3 regions of the Kineococcus rhizosphaerae genome follow, and region 2 is predicted to be linked to each of the others. Evidence: riboswitches for the same ligand, from Rfam matches in the RefSeq annotation. Region 2 holds a riboswitch; each other region holds the start of a gene.
The links. Region 2 has a riboswitch for S-adenosylmethionine ahead of CLV37_RS22240 (ABC transporter substrate-binding protein). Riboswitches for the same ligand answer to the same signal wherever they lie in the genome.
Positions count from the first base shown of each region.

Region 1: another riboswitch for S-adenosylmethionine. It lies ahead of CLV37_RS18420 (aminotransferase class V-fold PLP-dependent enzyme); the one in region 2 lies ahead of CLV37_RS22240 (ABC transporter substrate-binding protein).
Region 3: another riboswitch for S-adenosylmethionine. It lies ahead of CLV37_RS21120 (O-acetylhomoserine aminocarboxypropyltransferase/cysteine synthase family protein); the one in region 2 lies ahead of CLV37_RS22240 (ABC transporter substrate-binding protein).

Region 1 covers NZ_PVZF01000009.1:277,865-283,421, reverse strand. Annotated here, with positions in the region: gene CLV37_RS18425 (LLM class flavin-dependent oxidoreductase) at 1-1,068, opposite strand, end outside; SAM riboswitch class IV at 1,065-1,175, opposite strand; gene CLV37_RS18420 (aminotransferase class V-fold PLP-dependent enzyme) at 1,189-2,541, opposite strand; SAM riboswitch class IV at 2,595-2,708, opposite strand; SAM riboswitch class I at 2,871-2,962, shown strand; gene CLV37_RS18415 (methylenetetrahydrofolate reductase) at 3,024-3,971, shown strand; gene metE (5-methyltetrahydropteroyltriglutamate--homocysteine S-methyltransferase) at 3,968-5,557, shown strand, end outside.
Region 2 covers NZ_PVZF01000014.1:14,345-19,901, forward strand. Annotated here, with positions in the region: gene CLV37_RS22225 (aminotransferase-like domain-containing protein) at 1-425, opposite strand, end outside; gene CLV37_RS22230 (sulfurtransferase) at 422-1,348, opposite strand; SAM riboswitch class I at 1,497-1,591, opposite strand; gene CLV37_RS22235 (FAD-binding oxidoreductase) at 1,662-3,041, opposite strand; SAM riboswitch class I at 3,195-3,281, shown strand; gene CLV37_RS22240 (ABC transporter substrate-binding protein) at 3,489-5,180, shown strand; gene CLV37_RS22245 (ABC transporter permease) at 5,192-5,557, shown strand, end outside.
Region 3 covers NZ_PVZF01000012.1:148,593-154,149, forward strand. Annotated here, with positions in the region: gene CLV37_RS21105 (LLM class F420-dependent oxidoreductase) at 1-401, shown strand, start outside; gene CLV37_RS21110 (GGDEF domain-containing protein) at 462-1,922, shown strand; gene CLV37_RS21115 (NtaA/DmoA family FMN-dependent monooxygenase) at 1,913-3,220, opposite strand; SAM riboswitch class I at 3,294-3,382, shown strand; gene CLV37_RS21120 (O-acetylhomoserine aminocarboxypropyltransferase/cysteine synthase family protein) at 3,511-4,824, shown strand; gene CLV37_RS21125 (LLM class flavin-dependent oxidoreductase) at 4,824-5,557, shown strand, end outside.

The DNA.
Region 1 (5,557 bases), on a different contig from region 2:
CCCCGCCTCGCGCCACAGCAGCAGACGCTCGACCAGGCCCGCGGGGGAGTCGGCCACGACGAGCGCGTCGGAGCCGAACGCCTCACCGTCGACGGTGTCGAGCCGGTCCAGGCGGTTGCGGGCGGCCGCGGCGTCGGGGCCGAGGGCGACCACGAGGTCGGCGTGGACCTGCAGCGGGGTTCCCGTCCGGCCGACGGCGGCCTCCGCGGCACGCACCTCGGCGACGATCTCGCGGGCGTTCGCCGCCTCGTGCGGCGTCACGAACACGACGTCCGCGCTCGCGGCGGCGAACTCGTACGCGGTCCGCGCGTGCGCCAGTGCGGTCACCACGGGCTGTCCCTGCGGGGGACGGGGCGTGATCGAGGGGCCGAGGACCGAGAACCAGGGGGTCTCGACCGCGACCCGGTGCAGCTTGGTGCGGTCGACGAAGCGTCCCGAGGCGACGTCGCGGATCTCCGCGTCGTCCTCCCAGGAGTCCCAGAGCGCCCGCACGGTGTCGACGACGGCGCGGCCCTCGGCGAACAGGTCCTCGACCGCCGCGGCGACCTCGGGGTCCTGCAACGTCTCGCGGGAGACCACGGGGATCGACCGCCGTCCGAAGAGTTCGGCCTCGTGGGCGCGGGGGGCGATCTGGGCCCGCCAGCCGCCGCGGCCGGAACTGACGTGGTCGAGCGTCGCGAGCGCCTTGGACACGTGGAACGGTTCGGTGTGGGTCGTCGTGACGGTGGGGACCAGACCGACGGCCTGCGTGACCAGCGCCAGCCGGGCCGCGACGAGCAGCGCGTCCAGGCGGCCGGCGACCCGGTCGGTGCGGTCGTCGGGTAGCCCGAAGTGGCTGCCCTGCAGGCTGAAGGAATCCTCGATGGTCACGAGGTCGAACAGCCCGCGTTCGGCCTCGCGGACGGTGTCGCGCCAGAACGCGGCGGTGAACAGCTCGTCGGCGCGGGCGCCGGGTTCGCGCCAGGACGCGGGGTGCCACCCGGTGGACTCCAGGGCCACGGAGAGGTGGAGTTCGGACACGGTTCTCCTCCTGCTGTCTTGACGACACGCAGGCGTCCGGCGGGTCATCGCGCTTGCCGGAGGTCTTCCTCCGGCCGGGTCGTCACCTGGAGCACCCCACCGCGGGGGAGGGTTGCCGACCAGCTAGCCAGGGCTTGTCGCTGGTTCTCGTGACCTTCGCCGGTGAGTTTACCCGAGTTCCGTCACCGGGTCGAGGAACGTCTCGGGGGCGGGCCGGGCGTCGGTGAGCGGACCCCAGTGACCGTCCACCAGGCCGTACTCGAGCTCGGGGCCCGTGGTCACGAACCGCTCCACCGCGGCCACCAGCCGTTCGACGTCGGCCGAGCCGGTCCCGACCCCCGTCGAGGCGCGCAGCCCGCCCGCGACCAGGCCGAGGGAGTTCGCGAACCGGTGCGCGCAGAAGCGCCCGTCGCGCACGCCGATCCCGTGCTCCGCCGACAGGTACGCCGCGACCTCGGAGACCGAGCGGCCCGCGACGGTGAACGTCACGACCCCCACGGCGTCGGCCGGGTGCGCCCGGACGACCTCGACGCCCGGCAGGGCGCTGAGCCCGTCGACGAGCTGGGCGCGCAGCGCGCCCTCGTGACGTTCCAGCGCACCGTCCGGCAGGGCGGCGAGCGTCGCGCAGGCCTGGGCCAGGGCGACGGCGCCGATCACGTTCGGCGACCCGGCCTCGTGCCGGTCCGGGCCGGAGGCCCAGCGCACCGCGTCGTGGCTGACGTCGAGCGTCGCGCCGCCGCCGGCCAGGTACGGCTCGGCCGCGTCGAGCCAGTCGCGGCGGCCGACGAGGGCGCCGGCGCCGAACGGCGCGTACAGCTTGTGCCCGGACAGGGCGATCCAGTCGATCTCGTCGCGGCCGACGTCCACGCGCCGGTGCGGCAGCAGCTGGGCGCCGTCGACGGCGATGCGGGCCCCGGCCGCGTGCGCGGCGCGGGCCAGCCGGCGCAGCGGCAGCACCTCGCCGGTGACGTTGGAGGCGCCCGCGACGGCGAGCAGCGCGTACTGCCCGGTGGCCAGCTCGGCCTCCAGCAGGGCAGCGGTCTCCTCGGCGTCGGCACCGCCGCGCACCACCGTGGTGGCCGCCGAGCGCTGCCAGGGCAGCAGGTTCGCGTGGTGCTCGACGTCCGCGACGAGCACCCGGGCACCGGCGGGGACGGCGCGGGAGAGCAGGTCCAGCGCGTCGGTCGTGCTGCGGGTGAAGACCACGACGTCGTCGGCCCGGGCGCCGAGGAACCGCCCGACCTGCTCGCGGGCCTGCTCGAACAGCGCCGTGGAGACCCGGGACAGGTACCCGGCGCCGCGGTGGACGCTGGCGTAGTGCGGCAGCACCTGCGCGACGCGGGCCGCCACCGCGCTGAGGGCCGGCGCGCTGGCGGCGTTGTCGAGGTTGGCGTAGGTGGCGGTCCCGCCCGTGGCCAGCGGCACCACGGTGTCGGCGCCCACGACCGGCAGCAGCGGGGCCACCGGGCGACAGGCCGCACGAGGGGCGGGACGGCTGGGGGACAGGGTGCTCGTCGACACGAGGTCTCCTCGGGAAGTGGACCCTGCCGGGAGGACCGGGATCACCCCGGCGAGGTCCGCGCTTGCCGGGCCCACCTCGGGACCGGCCAGGTCGTCACCCGGGGCACCCCACCGCGGAGGAGGGTTGCCGGCCAGCGAGCCGGGGCTTGTCGCTGGCACTCATGACCTGAGGGGAGATTGCCACGCGCAACCGCCGGGAATCAAGGTCGGCGTGTCGCGGGTCGACCTCGAGCGTCCTGGAGCGTTCTCGCGGGGCGCCCAGGACGCGGGTGGGGGCTGATCGGGGGAACCACTTGTGGACCGTGCCGGGACCGGTCTACATTCGAAGCACACCATCCAGAGCGGCCGAGAGTCCTGGCTCGACGACGCCGCAGCAACCCCCCGAGCCCGGGCGAGGGTGCTAACGCCAGGCCGATGGAGTTCGTGATGCGGACCACCGATGTCGTCGCTCCCCACCCGGTTCCGGGCCGGGGAACCGTGCGATGACGCTCGCCCCCCTCGTCGCCGGTGCGGCGGGGCGGCCGACGCTGAGCTTCGAACTGTTCCCCCCGCGCTCGGACGCCGGACGTGACGCGTTGTGGCGCAAGCTGTCCGAGCTGCTGTCCGCAGCCCCCGACTTCGTGTCGGTGACCTTCGGGGCAGCGGGCGCGACCCGTGGCCCGAGCCGCGACCTGCTCGCCCACGTCCTGAGCACCACGGCCGTGCCGGCCATGGCCCACCTGACCTGCGTGGGCTCCTCCCGGCGCGAGGTCGTGGAACTGGCGACCGAGTTCCTCGACGCCGGGGTCCGCAACGTCCTGGCGCTGCGCGGGGACCCGCCGGCCGGGGCCGCGGACTGGACCCCGCACCCCGACGGGGTGACCACCGCGAGCGACCTCGTGGAACTCCTGCAGGTCGCCGACCGGCGTCGCCTCGCCCTGCGCGGGGGGGCCCGTCCGGTGGACGAGGGCAGCCTCAGCCTGGCCGTGGCCGCCTTCCCCCGGGCCCGGGACGACCACGAGCTCGCGGTCCTGCGGGCCAAGCAGGACGCCGGGGCCCAGTTCGCGGTCTGCCAGGTCACGTTCTCCGCCGAGGAGTACGCCACGTTCGTCCGCCGGGCCCGGGCGGCCGGGATCACCATCCCGCTGCTGCCCGGGATCGCCGTCTCCGACGACCCGCGCCGCTTCCAGCGGATCGGCGAGCTCACCGGCGTCCCGGCCTCGCCCGCCCTGCTCGCCGCCCTCGACACCGACGACGCCACCGCGCGCCTGCGCGCCGCGACGGCCTTCTCCTCGGGCCTGGCGCACGGGCTGCTCGACACCGGTGCCCCCGGGCTGCACCTGTACACGTTCAACGCGGCCGCCCCGGCCCTGGACCTGATCGACCACCTCGACCTGCCCCGTTCCGTCGAAGGCCGCGACCGCGTCGCGGTAGGAGGACCCACCCGATGAGCCAGACCACCACCTCGTCCAGCACCCCGGCCTGGACCGCCACGATCCTCGGCTACCCCCGGATCGGCCCGGACCGCGAGACCAAGAAGGCCCTCGAGGCGCTGTGGTCCGGCAAGGCCGACCTCGCGAGCACCGAGGAGCAGCTCGCGGCCGTCCGCGCCGCCACCGTCCGCCGCCTCAACGCGCTCGGCCTGCCGGCGCACGACGCCTCGATCCCCTCGTCGTACTCGGCCTACGACCAGGTCCTCGACGCGGCCGTCGCCGTGGGCGCGGTGCCCGAGCGCTTCGCCGACCTCGTGGGCCAGGACGGCACGGTCGACCTCGTCGGGTACTCCACCATCGCCCGCGGCCGCGGGGCCCAGGCGCCGCTGGAGATGACGAAGTGGTTCGACACGAACTACCACTACCTCGTCCCCGAGATCGGCCCGGACACCGACTTCCGGTTCGCCGACGACCGCGGGGTCCGCGAGTTCGCCGAGGCGCTCGCCGACGGCTTCCTCACCCGGCCCGTCGTCGTGGGGCCGGTGACCTTCCTGCTGCTGGCCAAGGCCGCGGACGGCAGCTCGGAGGGCTTCGCGCCGATCTCGCGCCTGGACGACCTGCTCGGGGCCTACGAGGACCTCCTGGCCGCCTACGCCGCCGCCGGTGCCGAGTGGGTCCAGCTCGACGAACCGGGCCTGGTCAGCGACTCCGCGACCGCCGGCGTCGAGGGTCTGGCCGACCTGGTGCGGGGTGCCTACGACCGCCTCACGGCGCTCGCCGGCCGTCCGCGCCTGCTCGTCGCCACGCCCTACGGCGACGCGAGCGGGTACCTGGCCTCCTTCGGCGAGGTCGAGGGGCTGGCCCTCGACCTCGTGAAGGGCGCGCTCCCGGCCGACCGCTCCGTCCTGGCCGGCAAGACCGTCGTCGGCGGGGTCGTCGACGGCCACAACATCTGGCGCGGTGACCTCGTGCAGGCGCTGGCGACCCTGCGGCAGCTGGAGGGCTCCGCCGCGCACGTCGTGGCCGGCACGTCCACCTCGCTGCTGCACGTCCCGCACGACGTCAGTCGCGAGACCCAGCTCGACGAGCGGCTGCGCGGCTGGCTGGCCTTCGCCGACCAGAAGGTCGCCGAGGTCGTCCTGCTCGGCAAGGCGCTCGGGGACGCGGCCTCCGTCGAGGCGGAACTGGCCGCGTCGGCCGCCGGCCGCGCCGACCGGCTCACCGCCCCCGGCGTCGTGCGCCCGGAGGTCCGCGACCGGCTCGCCGCGCTGACGCCGGAGGCGTTCGGCCGCAGCGACTACGCCGTCCGTCGCGCCGCCCAGGACGAGGCCCTGCACCTGCCGGCCCTGCCGACGACGACCATCGGCTCCTTTCCGCAGACCACGGAGATCCGCAGGGCCCGGGCGGCGTGGACCCGAGGGGACCTGGACCAGGCGGGGTACGAGGAGTTCCTGCGCACCGAGATCGACCGCGTCGTGCAGCTGCAGGAGGAACTCGGTCTGGACGTCGTCGTCCACGGCGAGCCCGAGCGCAACGACATGGTCCAGTACTTCGCCGAGCAGCTCGACGGGTTCGCCGTCACGCAGCACGGCTGGGTGCAGTCG
Region 2 (5,557 bases):
TGCCGCAGGAGGGTGAGGACGAGGGGGTACGTGGGGTTCTCGACCAGCACGACGTCCTGGGGGTCCAGCAGCGCGTCGAAGACGAGCGCGAGCCCGTGCAGGGCGCCGTTGGTGACCGCGACGCGGTGCGGGACGGTCCCCTCGTCGGTCGCGATCCACTCCCGCAGCTCCGGCAGGCCCAGCGGGACGGAGTAGCGCAACGAGGGCGCGGCCGGGTCGGCCAGTTCGTCCGCGAACGCCCGCGACAGGCCCGCCAGCGGCAGGGTGTGCGCGCCGGGGGTGCCGCCGTGCAGGCCGATGGTCCCCTCGACGGTGCTCGTCGGGCGGGGGCCGAACCCCACGGCGGGCAGGACGTCCTTCGCACGGCGGGACAGCAGGTGCGGACCGGCGTCGAGGGAGGCGATGTCGTCGCGCAGGATCGTCACCGGGTCACCCGGCCCGGCTCGGTCCCGAGGGCGATCGGCACGCGGACGGCGTTGCCCCACTCGGTCCAGCTGCCGTCGTAGTTGCGCACCTCCGGCAGACCCAGCAGGTGGGTCAGGACGAACCACGTGTGGCTGGAGCGTTCGCCGATGCGGCAGTAGGCGATCGTGGGCCGGGTCGGGTCGAGCTGCGCGCCACCGGTCGTGTAGAGGGCCTCCAGCGCGGCGCGGTCCTTGAACCGGCCGTCCTCGGCCGCGGCCTGGGCCCACGGGACGTTCGCCGCCCCGGGGACGTGCCCACCGCGGACGGTCCCCTCCTGCGGGTAGTCGGGGATGTTCGTCAGCTGGCCGCTGTACTCCCCCGGCGACCGGACGTCGATGAGCTGACCGCCGAGGTGCTCGCGCACGTCCGGCAGGAAGGCCCGGATCGAGGCGTCGTCGCGCTCGACGACGGGGTACTGCGTCGGGGTGCGCTCGACGACGTCGGTCGTGACCTCGCGCCCCTCGGCCACCCAGGCCGCTCGGCCACCGTCGAGCAGCCGGACGTCGGCGTGCCCGAACAGGCTGAAGACCCACAGCGCGTAGGCGGCCCACCAGTTGTTCTTGTCGCCGTACACGACGATCGTGTCGTCGCGACCGATCCCCTTGCGCGACAGCAGCTCGGCGAAACGCACACCGTCGACGTAGTCGCGGGTCACCTGGTCGTTGAGCTCGGTGTGCCAGTCGACCTTCACGGCGCCAGGGATGTGACCGGTGTCGTACAGCAGGACGTCCTCGTCGCTCTCGACGACGACGAGACCCTCCCGCCCGAGGTTCTCGGCCAGCCAGGAGGTGCTGACGACGCGGTCGGGGTGGGCGTAGGCGGCGAACTTGGGATCGCTCGTGTCGGGCTGGACGCCGGCGGTGGCGGAGGTGGTCGTGGACATGCGGGAACTCCGGGAGGGGTCGGTACGGGAGGGGCAGCGGGACGGTCAGCTACAGGCGCTGCTGCACCGACGGCACAGGTCGACGACCCGCCGGTTGGAGGCGTGGAAGTGCCGCGCGGGGACGCACGGCGTGCGGTGCTGCATCGATCCTCCATCGTTCCTGGCGGAAGCACCCGCACCCGTTCGCACGGGGGGTTGCTGCGGCGTCGCGGAGCCAGGTCTCTCAGCCGCTCTTGATGGTTGCCCGGACACTGTCGCCCGACCGCGATCGGGTTGTCAATCCCCCGGTGAACCCCGGGGACCCCTCACCGCCTCACAGGGCCTTGCCGGGGTTCAGCAGCCCCAGGGGGTCGAACACGGCCTTGATGCCCGCCTGCAGCGCCCGCACCTGCGGGGTGAGCTCGTCGGCCAGCCAGCGCTGCTTCGCGGTGCCGATCCCGTGCTCGCCGCTGATCGTCCCGCCCAGGCGCAGGGCCGTCGCCACGACCTCGTCGGCCGCCGCCTCCAGGCGTTCGGCGCCCCCGGCCACGTCGTCGGCGAACAGCAGCGGGTGGAAGTTCCCGTCCCCCGCGTGGGCCACGGCACGCACCGAGACCCCGTGCACGGCACCGATCCTGGTGATCTCGCGGTGGAACTCCCCGATGCGCGACAGCGGGACGGCGACGTCCTCGCCCACGGCGAGCTTGTCCTCCAGCGGACCGCGTCCGCTGCGCCGCAGCTCCCAGTGGAACTCGGCGTCCTCGCCGTGCAGCCGGCGCGGGCGGCCACCGGCCCCGCGCAGTGCCGCCTCGACCTCGTCGGCCTCCGCCCGCGCACCGTGACCGTCGGTCTGCACGAGCAGCAGCGCCCCACCCCCCTGCGCCAGCGACGTCCCCGAGTGGGCGTCGATGTCCGCCAGGGTGGGGCCGTCCAGGAGCTCGATGACAGCCGGTCGCGCGGCTCCCGCGGTCAGGGCCAGCAGCCCCTCGGCCGCGGCGTCGACGGAGTCGAACCAGGTGGCGACGGTCTGCTCGTCCACCGGCCGCGGCCGCAGCCGGACGGTGATGCCCACGACGACACCCAGCGTGCCCTCGGACCCGGTGAACAGCCCCACGAGGTCGAGTCCGGTGACCCCCTTGATGGACCGGTGACCGGTCGAGATGAGCGACCCGTCGGCCAGGACCACGTCGAGGGCCAGCACCGACTCCCGCGTCACGCCGTACTTGGCGCAGCGCAGTCCCCCCGCGTTCGTCGCGACGTTCCCGCCGATGCTGGAGGTCCGCCAGCTGGCCGGGTCCGGGGCGTAGCGCAGACCCAACGGCGCCAGGGCGGCGTCGAGGTCGGCGCCCAGGACACCCGGTTCGACGCGTGCGACCTGGTCGGCCGGGGCGATCTCCAGGACGCGGTCCAGCCGCTCGGTCGACAGCACGATCCCGCCGGCCACCCCGATCGCACCACCGGACAACCCGGTCCCCGCTCCGCGCGGCACGACGGGGACGCGGTGCCGGCTCGCCCAGCGCAGGACGGTCTGGACCCCGGCGACGTCGGCCGGGCGCACGACGGCGAGGACCCCCTGCGGGGCGTCGACCCGGGAGCGGTCGGTGACCTCGTGGGCGGCGAAACCCGGGTCCACCGCGCCGGGGAGCTCACCGGCCAGCTCGGCCAGCGGACCGGTGAGGTCGGTGGGGACGGCGGGCAGCAGTTCGGTGGTCATGTCGGGGTCTCCGTTCGCAGTGCGCGGTTCGCGGGGTCCAGCGGGTGAACCCGGGATCGTCACGGGTGGGGCGGACGGCGCCACCATCGCACAGTCGCGCGCGGCCCACGAGGGACGGCGTTGACGGGCGTGCCGAACTCTGCCACTCTCGTCCCACCATCCAGAGCGGCTGAGAGACCTGGCTCGACGACGCCGCAGCAACCTCCTTCGGGAAGGTGCTACCGCCAGGACCGATGGAGGAATCCCGGTGCGACCCACGCTGCTCCTCACGGCTCGTCGGCACGTCGACCTGTCCCGGCAGTCCAGCGCGCTCTCAACCCCACGCTGAGCGAACGCTCCACGGCCGCACCCCGGCCGTCGGGCCGCGCTCCCCAGGAACTCCCCCGAACCGCACCGGGCACTCCTCCCGTGCGGCCCCTCCCCGCCTGAGCCAGGAGCCACACCCCCATGACCAGCAGCACCCCTGACCCCCTCCCGTCGGGTTCGACGCCCGGGGCGTTCCGACCCACCCGTCGCACGGTCTCCGCCGTCCTCGGCGCCGGCGCGGTGGGCACGATCCTCTCCGCCTGCGGGGGTGGCGCGTCGGGTTCGTCGGGCTCGACCCCGGCCGGGGCGAAGCAGGGCGGCGACATCGTCTTCCTCATCGACTCCCTCGGCGACACCTGGATCCCGAACAACAGCGCGATCTCAAGCTTCCAGGGGAACGTCTGGGGTCACGTCACCGACAAGCTCGTCTACGTCGACGGCGAGGGGAAGGTGACGCCGTGGCTGGCCGAGAAGTGGGAGCAGAACGCGAACGCCACCGAGTTCACGCTGCACCTCAAGAGCGGGGTGACGTTCTCCGACGGCACGGCCCTGGACGCCGCCGCCGTCGTGGCGAACCTCGACTACTGGGCCAAGGGGCAGGCCGACAAGGGTGTGAACCCGATCGGCCTGTTCCCCAAGACGTACCTGCAGGCCTCCGCCGCGGACGCCTCCACCGTCGTCGTCGAGTTCAGCGCGCCGACGCTGGGGTTCATCCCCACCCTCGGGTACCACGGCTCCATCCTGATCTCCCCCAAGACGATCGCCCTGCCCGCCGAGGGCCAGGCGGACCTGTCGCAGGTCAGCGGGTCCGGGCCGTTCACGGTGAAGAGCTGGAAGGAGGGCGACGAGGTCGTCCTCGTCAAGCGCGCCGACTACGCGTGGGGCCCGCAGGCCCTCGGCAAGTCCGACGCGGCGGCGCTCGACTCGATCACCTACAAGATCGTCAAGGAGAGCTCGCTGCGAACCGCGAGCCTGCAGTCGAACCAGGCCGACGCCGTCTTCAACGCCACCCCGCAGGAGCTCGACGGGCTGAAGGAGGCCGGGTTCGAGGTCGCGACGCCCCGCTACCTCGGGTTCACCCACGGGTACCGCCTGAACACCTCGGTCGCGCCGTTCGACGACGTCGCGGTCCGGCAGGCGTTCCAGCACGCGATCGACCGCGACGAGATCCTGTCGACCGTCTACACCAGCGACTGGAAGAAGGCGCAGTCCTTCATCCAGTCCAACGTCCCCGAGGCCACCGACCACTCGGCGGAGTTCACCTACGACGCGGCGACGGCGAACTCGCTGCTCGAGCAGGCCGGGTGGGTGAAGGGCGCCGACGGCAAGCGCAGCAAGGGCGGCCGGCCGCTGTCGGTCACCCTGTTCCCGAACCCGTACCTCGTCACCTCGCAGGCCATCGACGAGCTCGTGGCCCAGCAGCTCGGCAAGGTCGGGTTCACCGTGGACCTGCAGACCTTCGACGTCGTCACCTACGGTCAGCGGGTCAGCGGGAACAAGACGCTGTCGAACTACGAGGTCACCCGCAGCTTCATCGACGTCGGCACCGTCGCGAGCATCCTGACCAGCGCCAACAAGGGCGAGGACTGGTTCGGGCTCGGCGAGAGCGACCAGACGCTGAACCACCTGCGCGACGCCGTCGCCGGCGCCGTCGACGAGGACACCCGCCGGACGTCGGTCGACCAGTTGCAGCAGTACGTCCTCGAGCAGGGGCTGTTCATCCCCCTGGAGCAGATCGTGCAGCGCATCTACGCCAACCGCTCCGACCTCAAGGGCGTGACCTACAACGGCGTCGCCTACGCGAACTACTACGCCGCCCACCTCGAGGCCTGAGGAGGGCACGCATGAGGGGTTACGCGGGTTTCGCGGCACGACGCGTCGGCCAGGCCGTCGTCGTCGTCCTGCTGGCGTACGTCGCGACGTTCGTCGTCATCAGCGTGCTGCCCGGGGACCCGGTCACGAACACGCTGCGCAACCCCGAGAACGGGTTCACCGAGGACGAGATCGCGCGCATCGTCTCCTACTACGGGCTCGACCAGCCCGTGGTCGTCCAGCTGTGGGAGGCGCTGTCGCGGTTCGTCGTCGGCGACCTCGGCGTGTCGCTGCGCAGCAACCGGCCGGTCTCGCAGTCGATCGCCGAGGTCCTGCCCTCGACGCTGACGCTGGCCGGCGGCGCCCTCGCGGTCGCGATCGTGCTCGCCGCCGTCGTC
Region 3 (5,557 bases), on a different contig from region 2:
TCACCGGGCGGCACTACACCCTCGGCCGCACCCTCAACAGCCCGCAGGTGCTGCGCCGCCCGCACCCGCCGATCCTCATCGGCGGTGGCGGGGAGAAGAAGACCCTGCGCCTCGTCGCCCAGTACGGCGACGCCTGCAACCTCTTCGGCGGCGACGACGTCGGGCGCAAGCTCGACGTGCTCAAGCAGCACTGCGAGGACCTCGGCCGCGACTACGACACCATCGAGAAGACCGTCATGGACATCGCCGACCCCGACGACCTCGACGGCTTCGTCGAGAAGTGCCGGGCGTGGGCCGCGCTCGGCGTCACCCACGTCCACGGCGGGTTCCGCGGCTACTTCGAACCCGGCAGCGTGCAGCGGTTCGGGAACGCCGTGGTCCCGCGGCTGGCCGAACTGTGAACTAGCCCGAACGAGCGGGGGACCGTCAGGTCCGGGGTGGGCGGTGACGACACCCCGGACATGGCTCTTCGACACGACGGCGCCCGGGCCTACCGGGTCCACCTGGTGGTGGCGGCCGTCGTCGTGCCCGCCTACGTGGCGCTGCCCAACGGCCCGGCGCGCGCGGTCCTGAACTCCCTCCTGGGCCTGGCGTTCGCCGCCCTCATCGCCGTCGGCGTGCGCCGCAACCGGCCCCGCGCCGCCGGCGCCTGGTGGCTGCTGGCCGCCGGCGTCCTCGCCTGGGTCCTCGGCGACATCACCTACAACGTGCTCGACCACGTCCTGCACGTCAGCCCGTTCCCGTCCGTGGCCGACGTCTTCTACCTCGCCGCCTACCCGCTGCTGGCGGCCGGGCTGCTGCTCCTCGCCCGCCGCCGCACCGCGGGCGGCGACCGCGACGGGGTCGTCGACAGCGCCATCGTCACCGTCGGGGCGGGCCTGCTGAGCTGGGTCTTCCTCATGCAGCCGTCGCTGGCCGACAGCACCGTCCCGGTGTTCAACCGGGTCGTGGCCACCAGCTACCCCGTCGGGGACGTCCTGCTGCTCGCCGTCGTCGCCCGGCTGCTGACCACCGCGGGCCGCCGCTCGCCGTCCTTCCGCTGGCTCGCCGTCGGCATCGTCCTCATGCTCGCCAGCGACAGCGCCTACCAGGTCGTCAGCCTCAGCGGGACCTACCACGGCGGCCTGCTGAACCTCGGCTGGTCCTGGTCCTACGCGGCGCTCGCGGCCGCGGCCCTGCACCCCTCGATGCGCGGCCTGGCCGACGCGGCCCCGAGCGCGGCGACCTTCACCCGGGTCCGCCTGGTGGCCCTGACGTGCGCGAGCCTGCTGTCGCCGGGAACCCTGCTCCTGCAGAGCGCCCTGGGCTGGGAGGTGGAGCCGTGGTCGGTCGGGGCGAGCTCCATCGCGCTGTTCCTGCTCGTGGTGCTGCGCATGAACGGGCTGCTCAAGCAGGTCCAGACGCAGGCGCAGCAGCTCACCGCGCTGGCCCGCACGGACGGGCTCACGGGGATCGCGAACCGGCGCAGCGGTGACGCCGAACTGGGCCGCCTCGTCGACCGCTGCGCCCTCGACGGCGTCCCGCTGGCCGTCGCGATCCTCGACCTGGACCACTTCAAGCGGTTCAACGACTCCTTCGGCCACCCGGCCGGGGACGAGCTGCTCGTGCAGGCGGCCCGGGCGTGGACGGAGCGGCTCGAGGACTCGCCCGCGTTCCTGGCCCGCTGGGGCGGGGAGGAGTTCCTGGTGGCCACGACCGGGCTCGGCGCCGGCGCCGCCGCGGACCTCGTGCGGGCGCTGCTCGGCGCCACCCCGCTGGGGCAGACGTTCTCGGCGGGGGTGGCGCAGTGGGACGGCGCCGAGTCGGTCACGGCGCTCGTCGGGCGCGCGGACGCGGCCCTGTACGCCGCGAAGGCCGCGGGCCGCAACCGCGTCGAGGTCGCGGCCGGGGGGACCTCCGGGGTCGTCCCGGTTCAGCGGTAGCGGCTGGGCGGCACCGGCAGTCCGAGGTTCTCGCGCAGCGTCGCGGCGGGCAGTTCCGCGGCCAGCACCCCGCGGGCGACGAGCAGCGGCACCACCGTCTCGGCGAACTCCTCCAGCCCCGCCGGCAACGAGGAGAACGCGAGGGTGAAACCGTCGGCGGCGCCGTGGGTGAACCGTTCGGTCATCCAGTCCGCGACCTGCTCGGGGGTCCCGGGCAGGAACCGGCGGCGCAGCATCGTCCGGTACAGCTCGCGCAGGGTGAACCGTTCGCGGTCCATGAGCTTGCGGACGCCCTCGAACACCGTCTGCACCTGGTTGGAGCCGCCGGTGAAGTCGAACTCGAAGCGCTCGTCGAGCGGCCGGTCGGACAGGTCGACGCCCAGGTGGTGCGAGAGCCAGTCGAGGCTGAGCCGGTCGGGGGTGAGCGCCTCGATCTCCTCGAGCTTCTCCAGAGCGCGGGCCGGCGTCTCACCCAGCACGGGCGACAGGGCCGGCAGGACGAGGAGGTGCTCGCGGGCGCGGCCGTTCGCGACCGCGCGCTGCTTGTAGTCCTCGTAGAGCCGCTGCGCGCCGGGCAGCGGAGCGGAACCGGGCACGAAGACGGCCTCGGCGTACCTGCCCGCCAGGGCCCGCCCGTCCTCCGACGAGCCCGCCTGGAACAGGACGGGTCGGCCCTGGGGCGGGCGGGGCAGGTTCAGCGGACCGCGGACGCGGAAGAACTCGCCCTCGTGACCGAGCACGTGCAGTCCGGCGGGGTCGGCGTAGCGACCGGAGGCGACGTCGGGGCGGATCGCGCCGTCGTCCCAGCTGTCCCACAGCCCCGTGACGACCTCCACGAACTCCGCCCCGCGGCGGTAGCGCGCGGCGTGGTCGAGGTTGCGCTCCAGCCCGAAGTTGCGGGCCTCCTCGTCGCTGGCCGACGTCACGAGGTTCCACCCGGCCCGCCCGGAACTGAGGAAGTCCAGGGACCCCACCTGGCGCGCGGTGTGGAACGGCTCGTTGTACGTGGTCGAGACGGTCGCCACCAGCCCGATCCGCTCGGTGCTGCGGGTCAGCGCCCCGAGCAGGCCGAAGGGTTCGGGACGGACGTTGGCGACGTGCTCGACGCCGGAGGCGAACCGGTCCCACACGTACAGCTCGTCGGCGTAGAACAGCGCTGCGAAACCCGCGCGCTCGGCGGTGCGGGCGAAGTGCTCGTAGTACTCGAACGTCACGTAGTCGGCGGGGCGGCCCCCCGGCAGCCGCCAGCTCGTGAGGTGTTCGCCGCCGGGGTAGAAGACCATGGCCGTGAGGATCACGACGCCGCACGCTACCCGCCGGCAGATCGTGTGAAGCGCTTGACAGCGATGGCTGCGGTGCCGTCCACTGGAAGAGCCATCCAGAGCGGCCGAGAGACCTGGCTCGTCGACGCCGCAGCAACCGCCCACCCGGGTCGGTGCTCCCGCCAGGACCGATGGGAGAGGGAACGCAGTGCCGATCGAACCGTTGACGCGCCGTCTCGTCGTCGACCTCCTGCGCAGCGCCGGGATGAGCTGTCGGGCCTGAACGCCCGCGCTCCCACCCCGTCACTGCACCGGAAGGCCCGTCGATGACGCACGTCCGCAACCGCCACAGCTTCGCCACCCAGCAGGTCCACGCCGGCGCCGAACCCGACCCGGTCACCGGGGCGCGGGTCACGCCCGTGCACCTGACCGCCGGGTTCGTCTTCGACGACTTCGAGCACGCCCGTGCCCGGTTCGCCGGCGAGGACGACGGGTACGTCTACACGCGCATCGGCAACCCCACGTCGGCCGCCGTCGAACGCCGCCTCGCCGTCCTGGAGGGCGGCACCGACGCGATCCTCGTCGGCACCGGCCAGGCCGCGATCACGGTGGCGCTGCTCGGGATCCTGGGGGCGGGGGACCACCTGCTGGCCGCCGCCGACCTGTACGAGGGCTCGCGCGGGCTCTTCCTCGACAACTTCGGCCGGCTCGGCATCGAGGTCGACTTCGTCGAGGAGAGCGCCGACTGGGAACGCCTCGTCCGGCCGACCACCCGCGCCTTCTTCGCCGAGTCGATCGCCAACCCGAAGGACACCGTGCTCGACCTGCCCGCGGTGGCGGCCGTCGCGCACCGGCACGGCGTCCCGCTCGTCGTGGACAACACCTTCGCCACCCCGTACCTGCTGCGGCCCCTGGAGCACGGCGCCGACGTCGTCGTGCACTCGGCCAGCAAGTTCCTCGCCGGCCACGGCGCCGCCCTGGGCGGCGCGATCGTCACCGGCGACGGGTTCGACTGGTCCGGGTTCGGCCACCTCACCGAGCCCGCGAACGTGCTGGCGGGCGTCAGCTGGGTGCAGCGGTACGGCCCGCAGCGGGCCTACGTCGAGCACACCCGCGGTGTCGTCGCCTCCCGCCTGGGCCCGACGATCTCACCGTTCAACGCGTTCCTGGTCCAGCAGGGGCTGGAGACCCTGTCGCTGCGCGTGGCCCGCCAGACGCAGACGGCCGAGCAGCTGGCCCGCTGGCTGCGCGCGCGGCCCGAGGTCGTCAGCGTCGACCACGCCGCCCTCGACGACCATCCCTCGCACGACGTCGCCCGGCGGCTGCTGCCCCGCGGGGCCGGTGCCGTGTTCTCGGTGACCCTGGAGGGCGGCCGCGCTGCGGCGCAGCGGTTCGTCGACGCCGTGGAACTGTTCACCCGGATGACCCACGTCGGCGACGTCCGGTCGCTGGTGATCCACCCGGCCAGCACGACCCACGCGCACCGCACGGAGCCCGAGCGGCTCGCCGCCGGCATCTGGCCGGGGTTGCTGCGCTTGTCGATCGGCCTGGAGGAACCGGCCGACCTGCTCGCCGACCTCGAGCAGGCCCTCGTCGCCTCGCGCGCACCCCACCGGAGCGAGCAGGGGGCGGTGGCCTGATGGGACGCCTGCAGCACTTCGGGTACTTCTTCTCCCGCGGTTTCGGCCCCCAGGGCTGGGGTCGCGACCACCAGGCGTGGAACGACGACTGGACGCGACCGGACCTGTACGCGCACGCCGTGCGCGACCTCGAACGGGCCGGTCTCGACCTGGTCGTGATCGAGGACGCGATCTCGCTGGGGAACCCGCAGACCCTGGACCTGCGGGTCCGCGCGGCGTACGGCGGTCCCAAGCACGACCCGCTGCTGCTGGCCCCCTACCTGTTCGCCGCCACGCAGCACGTCGGGATCGTCCCCACGGTCAACGCCGGCATCACCCCGCCGTACCTCGCCGCGCGGCAGGCCGCGACGCTGCAGCACCTGTCCGGCAACCGGTTCGGGATCAACCTCGTCACCGACGTCGGCAGCGCCCGGCACGTGGGCCTGGAACCCGTCGCGCACGACGTGGCCTACGACCGGGCCGAGGAGTGGATCGACGTCGTCCGCCGGCTCTGGCACAGCTGGGACCCCGAGGCGCTCGTCGCCGACCCCGTGACGGGACGGTTCGCCGACGGCACCCGCATCGACGCCTTCTCGCACCGCGGTGAGCACTTCCGCCTCGACGGCCCGCTCAACGCGCTGCCGTTCTCCGCCGGTGACCCGGTCCTCGTCTCCCCCGGGGGATCGGCCCGTGGACTGGCCTTCGCCGGGTCGCGCTCGGACGTGCAGCTCGCCCTCGCGCCGCTGGAGGTCGC